2 regions of the Ruminococcus sp. NK3A76 genome follow, and region 1 is predicted to be linked to the other one. Evidence: riboswitches for the same ligand, from Rfam matches in the RefSeq annotation. Region 1 holds a riboswitch; the other holds the start of a gene.

Region 1 (5,888 bases):
ATCACAAACAAGAATGAGGCTTTAAATTAGCTGATAAGAGGAAAGGAAAACGTTTATTATATCGGCGACGAAGCTGCTTTAAACGAATATATCCGTATTTCTAAAGATTCGCTGAATATACTTATATCTTCGGTTATAGAGAGCGAAGCGGCAAGGCGTGGCTGTCCGGATATATATACGCTGCTGTCAGGTCAGGAGGAAACTAAAGGCGAAAAGGAGCGCAAGTGTCTGGAGATTGCAGATGTAATTATAATATACGATATTGATTCAATGTCTCAAAGTGACTTTGGAAGTCTATATATTCTTAAAAGAATGTGCAGCCGCTTCCCTCGCCTTATAATCGTAGGCGATGTTTTAAGTTATATAGGCCTGGGCAGAAACTTTTATTCATCCCCTATTCAGGCGTTTGAGTGGGAATGCTTTAACTTCACCGAAATCGACATGCGCAAGAAGCGGCTGGATTCGGAATTTGAAGATAAGCTCGAGGCACTGCGTATGGGAGATAAGTCCGTTATAAACTGGCTGAACGCCAACTGCAAAGAGAGCGAGGATCCTATAAAGCTGGTGATGTCAACTCATAAGGCTTACGAATATTCTTTGGAATGCTACGATAAATCAAAGAAATATAAGTCTGAATATGAGGGTGAAATAAAAGGCAACTTCTACGAGGAGGATATGCCGACTTACCCGAATCTCTGCTTATATATGGGGCAAAGGGTTATGTTTATAGATGACGATATAAACGGCAGCTATATGCGTGGAGATATTGGCTATATATCCGGGCTATATACTGGAGAGGCGCATATAAGCCTAAACGATGAAGTCGTTAAGGTCAGGGCTGTCACTTGGCATAAATATAAGCCCGATTATATACTTAATGAGCTTCTTGAAGAGGAAATTATAATGAAAGACACTGCCGAGTTCTCGCAGCTGCCTATAATTCCTGCGGATATGATATCGTATAGAATGAGCCGAGGGGTGAGATTTGACAGTATTGAGTTTAGTCCTATCACAAAATACGACGGCGAGTTTTATAATTATATATCGCACGCCAAGAGCAGGAACGGAATAAAGCTAACGACTAAGGTCAGCGAGGAAGATGTCAAGATAAATAAAGATATAATCGAGTGTTATCTTGATTCGTAAACTTATAATCGAGGGGCTGAAATATGCCCCTCAAAATTATATTTTAAAATGGAAGGAGTTATAAATATATGGGAATATATATTTTTGGCGAAATTGCGCCAACAAAAATAAACAAAGAGGCTTGGGAGAAAACATACGAGGATACACTTAAGCTTGTCAAATACGGACAGCTTGCCGAGTGTGAATATAAATATATAAATGGATATAAAATACCTTGTGTTGTTCCAGCTGTCGAAAAGGACGGCTGTTGGAGTGCGACTGGCGATATGGTTGCCGGCAAGTGTATTGAAAAATATAGCCTATACAGAGATATATCGCACTATACGGCAAAGGATATAAATATAAATAACCCGGCGCTTGAGCTATTATATAACCGAAAGACTGTCGGGAAGACCAATATAGACGATATGTTTAAAATGTATTTCGGCAGTAAAACGCAGGGCAACAATCCGCATATGATTTTGTTATCTATAGCGTGCGTTATATCAAACGATTTCCCCGAAGCGGCTATAGTTCACGGGGATATAACGCACGCCCAATGTGTGAAAGCCTGCGAGCTGGCGGAGAAAGTCTTGGGAAGACATATAGATCTGCCTATACAGTACGACCACGAAAGGCTTTATTCTTTGCTTATAAATGAGGGATATACGGAATATAAGTTATTTGAACGCTTTTATACCATTTATAATGGGTGGACAGATAACAAATATATCGGCTTTATACATAATAAATTCCCGGAAGAGTATTTTATACGTTATTATACGGATAAAATAAAGTCTTGGCCTCTGGATATAGTCGTTAAAGAGTGGCTTGAAAGGCAGTTATCGCTGGAGGGGCTGTTTGAGGTATATAAAAGCAATTATACGGGAAATAAGTCCTTGCAGGATTTTATAAATAAACTTATACTCGGGCAAATACATATCCGGGATAAAACAATATATAGCTTTTCTGAAAAAAGCGAATATGATGATATACCCGACGATATAGATATGATGCTTGCACGATTTATGGCTAAGGTTTCAGGATATAGCAGATATATAATTAATGCATATATACCGCATAAAGAGCTTATGGCTAAGTTTATATATGCATTCCCGAGTTATAGCGTGAGGGATATGTTTGACAAGGCGCTTTCCAACTGCAGTAATTCAAAGATCGAGGAGTTATATAAGCAGGTATTTGATTTAAGCGATAAGATTGCTTCAAAGCAATATGATATACAGGATTTACGCTTTATGTATTTATGGGATGATAATAAAACTGTCGAGCCTACGTTGTGGAACAGAATGCTTGAATTTGTAAGAACTGCTGAAAAGCTGGGGCGTGATGCTATATCGGGCTCGCTAAAAAAGTCTGACAACAGGCTTGCGTATATATGCAAATATCTCGGCAAATACTATGCTTTGCCGGAGGAGCTTGCGGAGAAGATACTTACTAAATTTGCAGATGATGAATATATTGCAAAGTATATTGGTATATTTGGTATGCCATTTGATGATTTGGATTCGCATAGGATGTGTCATATTCTTATGATGAATGAGAAGCTGCTGGATAGGCTTATTAAGGACGTTAGAGTATAAAAGAAACGCCCCTGTTCTTACCTGTAATGGTGGGAACGGGGGCGCATTTTATATGTTATAGCATCATACACAATTCAATGGCTATGGTTTTATTAAATATAACGATATTTGACTTTTGAAATTGTTAATTCTTGACAACTAAATATGGGGTGTGGTATAATTAAATTGTAATAAATGGGCAAACCTGCCGAAAGGCAGCGACGCAAAGCTAAGGGTCTAAGCCAAAAGGTATGACAGCCGGTTGCCAGAACAAGAATCCTGACAATATCTGTTATTACAAGGCAATGCGTTGTGTGTGCATTGCCTTTTTGTGGTTTGTAAAGGAAAAATGAAAGGGTGATTTTATGAAAAAAAGGATACTGGCGTTAGTAACAGCGCTTGGGTTTGCGCTCAGCGGTGCGGCGGTACTGCCGGAGGGGGCTGTGTCATTGGGGTCTTATATTGAGGCAAATGCAGTTGAAGAAACACTAATATATGGTGATTTTAAGTACACACTTTATATAGATGAATATGATGAAAACATTGATCCATTCATTACTATTAATGAATATATTGGATCAGGAACTGAAATAATTATTCCGGAAAAAATCAATGGCGTAAATGTTATTGGAGTCAGTAGTACATTAATACCTGATGAAAAGCGAGAAAGCATTAAAAAAATCTCTTTTCCCAAAACTGTTAATCATATTGCTGGCGGTATGGGCAAGCATATATTTGACAATTGTATCAATCTTGCTGATATTGAAACGGAAAACACAGGTATCATTTATATTAATATTCCTTATTCAGGTATTAACTCAACAAAGTGGTATAAGAATCAAAAGGATGGTGTAATCTACTTTGGTAATGTCGCAATAAGTTATAAAGGTGATGTGCCTAGTAATGGAATTATAAATGTAAGATCTGGAACAGTATCTATAAGTGACTGGTGTTTCAGTTATGATTATATTGATGAAACACATGAATTCATTTATAAACACGCTAAAACTATTAATATTCCTGATAGTGTTACGCAGATTGGTCAATATGCTTTTTCGGATTTCAATGTTGATACAATAAACATTGGGAGCGGCTATTGTTATTCTTTAGATAAAGACTATTTTCCTCAATTTGAACAGTATTATGGAGTCGAAAATAGGATAAAAGCTATTAATATTTCAAAAGATAATCCATATTATTCATCATTAAAGGGTATGGTATATAATAAAGATAAAACTCATATATTATATATCCCCCCTGAAATTGAAAATGTTGAAATTTCAAGCCAAATAAATGATATCTTTATTGATAGAAATCCATTTTTATCTTGTAATGCAATAAAAACAATAACGGTTGAAAAGGGCAATAAGTATTATACTGCCGTTAATAATGCGTTGTATGATATAGATGTCACTAAACTATTACTTTGTGCGAATATAGATAGCCTTACAATTCCAAGTACAGTTAAGGAAATAGGTGACTATGCTTTTAGACCCGGTAAAGACGTTAGAGAAAGAATCAGTAAGTCTGATTTTTCAATAATAATGGGTACAGATGTTTTTATCAGTTGGTATAGAGAATTATACGGATTAAGTGTTTATGTAGAACAAATACAATATGAAAACGGTACATACTATTATCTTACATCTCCTAAGTGCACAAATGCAACTATACCAAAAACTGTAAAGAAGATAGGATATAATGCATTGATGGGAACGGAATTATACAAAAAATGGGCATTATATCATACAAAGGATAATCCTTACCTGATTGTTAATAATATACTGCTTCTTGCAGACTGTAGTGATCATGAATTATATGACAACAGTGGCAATGAAATTGGGAAAGATTATTATTTAACGGGTAAGATGATAATACCGAAAAACGTTGTTGAAATCCAAAGGAACGCTTTTTACGTTGGTGATAAGTTTTCTAAAGATCGATATAACAGTATCACAGAAATCGTATTTCCTGAAAATGCGGTAATTGACGGTTTAGTATTAAATGATGTGACATTTCAAAAGCTTGAGAAAATAGATATCCCCAAGAGTACAAAGATTAATGGTGAATTGAATTTAAGTGGTTGTTCTAAACTAAAAAGTATAGTAATACCAATAGGTTCTGATGTTTCTGGGATAAGTCTATATAATTGCAGCAGTCTTCAAGAATTTGTTATACCTGAATCAACAAAGTGTTTGTTTAGTTATTCTTTCACTGGATGTAATAATCTCAAAAAACTAACCATACCCAAAAGTGTAGATTATATTGATTATAGATCAATAGGTTTTTATACAGATGAAAAGACTTATGAGGCTAAAAAGATTACTGATTTTATTATCTACTGCTATAAAGATAGTGAAGCTGAAAAATATGCAATTGAAAATGAAATAGAATATGTAGTCTTACAAGAGACACACACCCACTCCTACACCTCAAAGGTAACAACAACTGCAACCTGCACAAAGAACGGCGTGAAGACCTACACCTGCTCGTGTGGTGACAGCTATACCGAAACAATAAAGGCAACAGGTCATAAGTACACCGAAAAGGTAGTAAAGCCCACCTACGATGCACAGGGCTATACCCTTCACACCTGCTCAGTATGCGGTAACAGCTACAAGGATAATATCAAGACTAAGCTGACAAGAACAAGTATAGCTAAGGCGAAGATAACAGGCCTGTCGAATAAGACATACACAGGAAAGGCTATAACTCAGAAGCCTGTTGTAAAGCTCGGCAGCAAGACGCTCAAATCGGGTACAGACTACACAGTATCGTACAAGAACAATAAGGCAATGGGTACTGCAACAGTCACGATAACAGGTAAAGGCGCATACACAGGTACAGCAAAGGCGACCTTCAAGATCAACCCGAAAAAGACTACGCTCAAATCAGTAACAAGTCCTAAGACTAAGCAGCTGAAAGCCACATATAGCAAGGTATCAGGCGTAACGGGTTATCAGATAACCTACTCGACTTCTAGCAAGTTTACTAAGGCGACTACCAAATCAGTAAACGCAAGTGGTACATCAAAGACAATAAGCAAGCTCACAAAGGGCAAGACTTATTATGTCAAGGTACGCAGCTATAAGACTGTTAGTGGTACTAAGTATTACAGCGGTTACTCAGCAGTAAAGAAGGTTAAGATAAAGTAGATCATTTCATATAACCACCCAATATAGA
Region 2 (6,705 bases), 1.9 Mb from region 1:
TCGGCAACACGCCGCCCTCGTTTCTTAGCAGCACTGCGCCCTCGGCGCAGACCTCTGCGGCCTTATCAAGATATTTATTCCAGTCAAGAATTATTTCAGACATTTAGTTCTCCTTTCAGAAGGTCAGTCAAAAAGCAGTGTGTCGTATTTGTATATCAGCTTTTCAAGGCGCTCAAGCGTATGCCTGGTGCGTATATCGTAGAGCTCCCTCTGGTAGTCGGGGTTTATGTTTATCAAAAACAGAAATCTCACGCAGCCGGCTATCGTTATCTTGTCACGCAGCTCTGTTATGCGGGCATCGTCCTCTGTGTCAAAGTAGAAGCCTATGAAGTTCTGCCACACCTGCTCTACCACCTCATGGGGCATACCCAAGAATTCCATGCTGTTTTGGTGGTAATCCTCACCGAACGCAAAGTATGTTACATAAACCGATTGCAGGTCAAATATCGGGTGCCCTTCAGAAAGGGTGTCCATATCAATGAGCATAGGATCATTGTCTACGACCATAATGTTTTTCATCTGAGCGTCGCCGTGAATGACGTTGTGCTGCTCCGGCACGCTGTCAAGAAGCATTTTCAGGCGCTCGTACATATCCGAACTCAGGCAGTCCTTTATCCTTTCAAGGTAGCCCAGAAACTGCTGCTTCGAGCTGTTGAGCCTGCCCTCAGGCACAGTTTGGCTGTTGACGAGCTTTAAAAACTGCGCATACTGCTTTGTTATCTCCACCACTCTGGAGGTGTCTTCTCTCAGCACGTCGTTGAGCGTCCTCGCATTAAGCAGCTCGAACACCGAGCCGTAGCTGTTGCCGACCTTGACGATATCATAGGATATCGCAGTAGGCACGCCTGCTATAAGCGCTGTTTTGGCAAGGCGCTTTTCATTCTGTATCATAGCAAGGCTGTCGGCCGATTCATAGACCTTGACCACCGTTTCATCATCTATCCTGTAAACAGTGCCGTAGAAGCCCTTGCCTATTATCTCGCAGCCGTCAACGCTTATCTCACGCTTTTTCTTTGACACCTCAAACAGCTCGGTAAAGCCGGTCGTTTCGAGTATGTCATATATCTGAGAAGATACGTTTATCATCTGCGGCGGCTCGTCTGAGAGCTTTCTCAGCTTCATGAGCACTCTTAAGCCTGCGCTTGATATATATTCAAGCTCTGACATATCAAGTATCAGCTTTGAAGCACCGCTCTGCGACACGGCCGCAAGCGCCTTCTCCTCGGCCTCTGCTGCGTTTGTAGTATCTATCCTGCCGCCTAAGCTGACAGTCAGTATCCCGTTATCAAGTGTGTGTGTTATTGTCATTCCCATAGCGATACCTCCATTTCATACCGGCTGCGAATCAAAAATGATAAGGGCAGCCTTTATCACTTTAATTATAGCAGAAACAGGGCATTTTGTCAATTGTACTTAACAATAAAATAACGCCGGGTTTTTCATCATTTTGACCTATTGGCAAGAATAAAAACTCCCCCTCACCGGCAATTGCAGCAAGGGGGGGAAAAAAGCTATTGCTCGCCTGCGACAAGGCTTGCGGCATCGTCCTGCGAGAGCGGGCAGCCCCGGCACAAACTCCCAATCTGTTGCCCCGAGCTCGTCCTTAACACGCTTTTCTATCATCTCGCCGTATTTGTTATTCACAGCAGCGATACAGATACTGCCATAGCCGCCGTCAGGTGTTTTTTCCACAGACACTATACAGGTAGGCGAATACATAGCATCGACAAACTTCTGGAGATCCATTCAAGCTACTTTCCGCAGCCATGCCCCGGGCGTTCACATTTTACCCGGAGGAGTTTGTTATCATATGTCACCTTCGCATCGCCTTACTGCCCACGGCTCATAAGCCCCATAAAGATGAGCCGCTCCCTGATGCCTGCCCTTGTACGGCGAAGCTCTGCCGAGATGTCATTAAGGCTCATGCCGCATTCATACATCACACGAAGGCTCTCAGTCTCGTCCTGCGTCCAGGGCTTGCCCCGGTTTTCATACTTGCTGCGCTTAAGTTCTTCCTTAAGGTCAGCCTCCTGTCGGCAGACCTCGGCTATGGCGGTGATATTATCAAAGACAAACTGCTGTGCGCTTTTGTTGTAGGTGACATACCTTATCACCCTGCCCGTCTCGTCTTCAAGCTCTGATTCGTATATGCCTATCTCACGGCCTGCATCTGTGGGCTTTGTTATTTTCCGTCCTGCGTCAGTTGTCTCCTCGCTCAGAAAGCCTGCATCAACAAGCCATGCGACGACGGCCGTTCTTGTGAGCTTGCGCATTCTTCCGCTGTCGATAAGCTCGTTTATATATGCTGCCAGCTTTGAGACTGATAGCGGCTGTACTGTCGGCTGCAGCGAGTCTATCTGCTCCTCAGTCAGCGAGAAATACTCCTTATCGGCACTGCGAAGGCGCACTGTCCTCTCTCTTTCAGCGCCTTCCTCGATAACACTTTCGAGCACGCCCGAGACATACGTCAGGCATTTTGATATACGCTGGTTTCTCACGATGTCTCCTTCCCTGACAGGCTGCCCGGTCAGAGGATCAACACCCATTGCAAGGCTGTCAAGATACATTTTTGCACGCTTCATTATTTCAAGCTCTGTCATATCGCTCACTCCTGCATCTGTTATACTATGCTGCTATTATACCACATTTTTGCGGCCGCTTCAAGCACCTGCAATACCACAAAAAGAAAATAGGGGCTTGACACATCCCGGTGCCAAGCCCTTATTCTATAGGGGTAGTAATATGAAAAATCGCTTTATCGGGATAAAGGAGGAAACCCTCAAGCATATCATGCTGTCTTTTCTGACGAAGCTAAAAACAAAAAAGACAACACGTCACAAATAAACGCATTGCCAACAATAATTGCCATATAACAGAAGCTCACGCCCCCGGCAACCGGCTGTCATACTCATACGAGGTTAGACCCTTGGCTTTGCGTCGCTGCCTTTCGGCAGGTTTGCCCATTTACTATACATAAATTATACCACTAAGGAGTCCGCTTGTCAATAGAAAGCGGCATTTATCACTAATTATTGGCACATTAGATAAATAAGGGGACTATATATTGTGTATGATGACATTGTTTCTCCCACCATTTGACATATCCCTGCTCCGTCCTGAATAATAAAGGCAACACCCGACAGGTATCTCCTGCCAGGTGATGTTTTATCTTCCCTTTATCTCTATCCTGTCAAGAATGCCCTGAACGCTTACGTTCTGATGTGTCAGATACATTCTCGCAACGTCCTGAATGAACACCCTATCCGCCCCGGTCTTTTGCTCTATATCCTCGGCAGTATATCCCTTGTCTACCATCTTGGTTATCCTTTTGACAAGTGCGTATGTATCCTTGCCGGAAAGTCCGGGCTTCTGAGCCGCCCGACTGTCAGGCTGTGCAGGCTTTGCATGGCCGTAGTAAACTGTCTTCGGCTCAAGTGCAAGCAGCGTGTTCCAGCTTTGCTCTATCTGCGTGCCCTTGTGCACCTCAAGCTCGTAGAGAGGGTTTAGATCACCCACAAACAGCGCACACTCACTTTTGAGCCATAGCGATATGCTGTCGTCGCTGTGGCCGGGGGTGTGTATCAGCTCGCCGTCGATGCCGAGCCCGCTAAGAAAGCTGCGGCTGGTATCAATTGTTATCACCCTCACTTTGCTGTCGTCTATCGGGATAAACTGTGTGTTGTTCTCCTTTTCAAATACATGGTCGCTGCTGTGCAAAAAGCCTTGCTGCACATCTGCGACTGCTATAGTCACGCCGCTGTCTGCTATCTGCTGCGCTATGCCCATATGGTCGGGGTGAAAGTGCGATATCAGCAGGCAGTCAATATCCTGCAGCCTCAGCTTTTTCTCGCCAAGCGCCCGGCAAAGCAAAGGGAAAGTCCCTGCCCAGCCTGTGTCAAAAAGCAGGCTGCCTTTCTTGCCGGTGATAAGATATGTGTTGGTGTTTGAATATTTAAGCTCTGTTATCGTTTTTGAGCGCATACGATGCACCTCCTTTTTCGGCTTGCCTTTACAGGTATTCAACAGCTCCCGGTCATAACAAGCTGCTCGTATTCCTCCGCTGTGACAGGCTTTACCAACTCGTCAGGGAACCCTACACACTCAAAGCCGAGTGCATAGGCCTTGTCGGTATCCTGTGGACTGTTTATCCTTACGACAGGTCCGCTGTCTATGCCAAGATAGCTGTCATACAGCGTACATTCCATTCCGTTATACATTACTGTTTTGTGTTTGTTCATAGCTGCACCTCGCTATCTTATTATACCACAAGGCCTGCAATCAGTCAATTGACTTTTAATAGCCTGTCTGATATAATAAGACCATGGGGGGTGAACCCGAAAATGCGAAAGCACTACATTGACAATATCAGGTGGAGCGCTATAAGCGTTCTTATAATATACCACGCAGCTATGGCATTCAACACATGGGGCGAGCCCAACTACATCACCCTGCATGGCAGCCGTGCCGTTATCAGCATAGTCGTTTTTCAAAGCCCTTTTCTTATGCCGCTGCTGTTTTTGCTGGCTGGGGTGAGCACTAAGTATTCATTATGCAGGAGGACGGCCGCCGAATACATAAAAGAGCGTGTCACAAAGCTGCTTATACCTCTTACTATCGGAACATTGATGATAATGCCGGTAATGACATACCTTGCCGACCGCTTCAACTGCGGATATAGCGGCTCGTTTGTCTTGCATTACAAAGTGTTCTTCACAAAGCTCACGGACATGACAGGTGCTGACGGTGGGTTTTCTGTCGGGCATCTATGGTTTCTGGCATATCTGTTTGTGATATCCTGCCTTTTCATTGCCACATCAGGGCTGCAAAAAAGGATAAACACAGCCGTCTTAAAAAGCAGCAGACACCCGACCGTGATGATACTGCTTGCCGGGTTGCCAATCATAGTATTCCACGAGCTGCTGTCTATCGGCGGCAAGAGCATACTTGAATACCTTTAGGCAACACCGCTGGGCCATTGTACGTCAGACACGCAGTCAAATTTTTCGTCAGATTGGCTAAATTTACCGCAGGAATACTAACATATTTCAAGGTAAATTTGGGTAATATGACGGAAAATTTGCAAGTGGATGGCGTGCAAAGGTATCCGCCGGTGGCCCGGCGGTGTTGCCTTTATCTTTTCATGCTTGGGTATCACATTTTCTCGGACGATGACGTTATCGGTAATCTGTCGACTCACAGGCGGCCGATGCTATGCGCAGGGCTTTGCGTGAGCGTGCTCAACACATACCTTTTCCTGTGGTGTGACCAGGATACAGCGGCGGTAATGGCAGCAAACACGCTTACACGCACGCTTGCAGAATGGCTGATGCTGCTTGCAGTCACAGGGCTTGCAAAGGCACGCTTTGACAGGGAGAACACAGTGACAAGATACATGGTGCAGCGCTCGTTTCTTTTTTACATACTGCATTATATATGGATAGTCCTTTTCCAGTATATCTTGTACGACAGCCTTGGCGGCAATACGGCGCTTATGTTTTTACTGCCGCTGCTGCCGGCATATGCCGCAACGCTCATCTCATGCGAGATATGCATTCACATACCTGTGCTGTACCTGCTGCTCGGGACAAAGCCGGCAGGCAGAAAAAGCACTTCAACACAACAAGGAGCTAAGCCATGAACATCACAGACAGAGAGATAACAAAAAAGGAGCTCGACTTTATCTATGACGACTTCCGCAGGATAGAGCAAGCCGACGGCGTGCCGCAAAGAAAGACCGATAGGTATCAGTATGTATTGGAAGAAGGCGGCGAGGTCATCGGCTACGTTTCGGGGATAACCGAGCACAAATGGTTTTATCTCACCGACCTGTGGATAGAAAGCTCGCACCGGCGGCGTGGGCTTGGCAGCAGGCTGCTTGTGATGATAGAGCAAAAAGCAGCAGATATCGGCATGGAGCACATATATCTATGGACAGCCGGCAGGATAAACCCTGTCTTTTACGAGAAGCACGGGTATGAAAGGTTTGCCGTGCTCGAAGACAAGTATGAGGTAGAGGGCTATCATCAGACAGGCTACAGAAAAGACCTGATAACAGAAAGCGAGTGAGCGCACATGGTAAGAGAAGCAAGAAAAGAAGACCTTGACGCATTGCTTGAGCTGTATCTTTATCTTCACGAGGACAGCATACCCGAGCATAATGATCATCTCAAAAACACCTGGGAGCAGATAATCTTTGACAAAGCGCATCATCTTATAGTCAACGAGCAGGACGGAAAGATAGTCTCATCATGCGTATGCGTGATAATACCGAACCTCACAAGAGGTGTGCGGCCGTATGCATTCGTTGAGAATGTCGTGACGCACGAAAGCTGCCGTGGCAAGGGCTATGCAAGCGAGTGTCTTGCCTATGCAAGGCAGATAGCACAAAGTGAGAACTGCTACAAGATGATGCTCCTGACAGGCTCAAAAAAGCCGGAGACACTTCGCTTTTACGAAAGCGCAGGCTACAACAGCAGCGACAAGACGGCATTCATTCAGTGGCTTTAAACTTTCATATATGCAAACACCGGGCAAGGGAAATCTCCCCTGCCCGGTCATTATTATACCGCTTCAAGACAGTCGTTCAAGAGGTCAACTATCTTTGCTTTTTCAAAGCCCTTGCCTATGACAACGAGCTGGTTTATGCGGTCGCCGTAGCGCTCGTCCCAGTCGTCCTTAAGGTCGGGGAAAGCCTCGAACAGCGCA

Evidence for each region. Region 1 has a riboswitch for cyclic di-GMP ahead of CD05_RS0109605 (leucine-rich repeat domain-containing protein). Riboswitches for the same ligand answer to the same signal wherever they lie in the genome.
Region 2: linked by a shared signal. The riboswitch ahead of CD05_RS0100965 (hypothetical protein) and the one ahead of CD05_RS0109605 (leucine-rich repeat domain-containing protein) in region 1 are both predicted to bind cyclic di-GMP.

Annotation. Positions count from the first base shown of each region.
Region 1 is NZ_JMMA01000002.1:2,059,107-2,064,994, forward strand. It holds gene CD05_RS0109595 (hypothetical protein) at 496-1,146, shown strand; gene CD05_RS0109600 (hypothetical protein) at 1,215-2,726, shown strand; cyclic di-GMP riboswitch class I at 2,894-2,975, shown strand; gene CD05_RS0109605 (leucine-rich repeat domain-containing protein) at 3,071-5,860, shown strand.
Region 2 is NZ_JMMA01000002.1:167,742-174,446, reverse strand. It holds gene CD05_RS0100980 (glycoside hydrolase family 3 protein) at 1-103, opposite strand, end outside; gene CD05_RS19320 (anti-sigma factor antagonist) at 124-1,314, opposite strand; gene CD05_RS0100970 (hypothetical protein) at 1,453-1,746, opposite strand; gene CD05_RS0100965 (hypothetical protein) at 1,830-2,600, opposite strand; cyclic di-GMP riboswitch class I at 2,888-2,971, opposite strand; gene CD05_RS0100955 (MBL fold metallo-hydrolase) at 3,166-3,981, opposite strand; gene CD05_RS0100950 (hypothetical protein) at 4,020-4,238, opposite strand; gene CD05_RS0100945 (acyltransferase family protein) at 4,341-4,958, shown strand; gene CD05_RS0100940 (hypothetical protein) at 5,228-5,638, shown strand; gene CD05_RS16910 (GNAT family N-acetyltransferase) at 5,635-6,066, shown strand; gene CD05_RS0100930 (GNAT family N-acetyltransferase) at 6,073-6,507, shown strand; gene CD05_RS16905 (GTP-binding protein) at 6,561-6,705, opposite strand, start outside.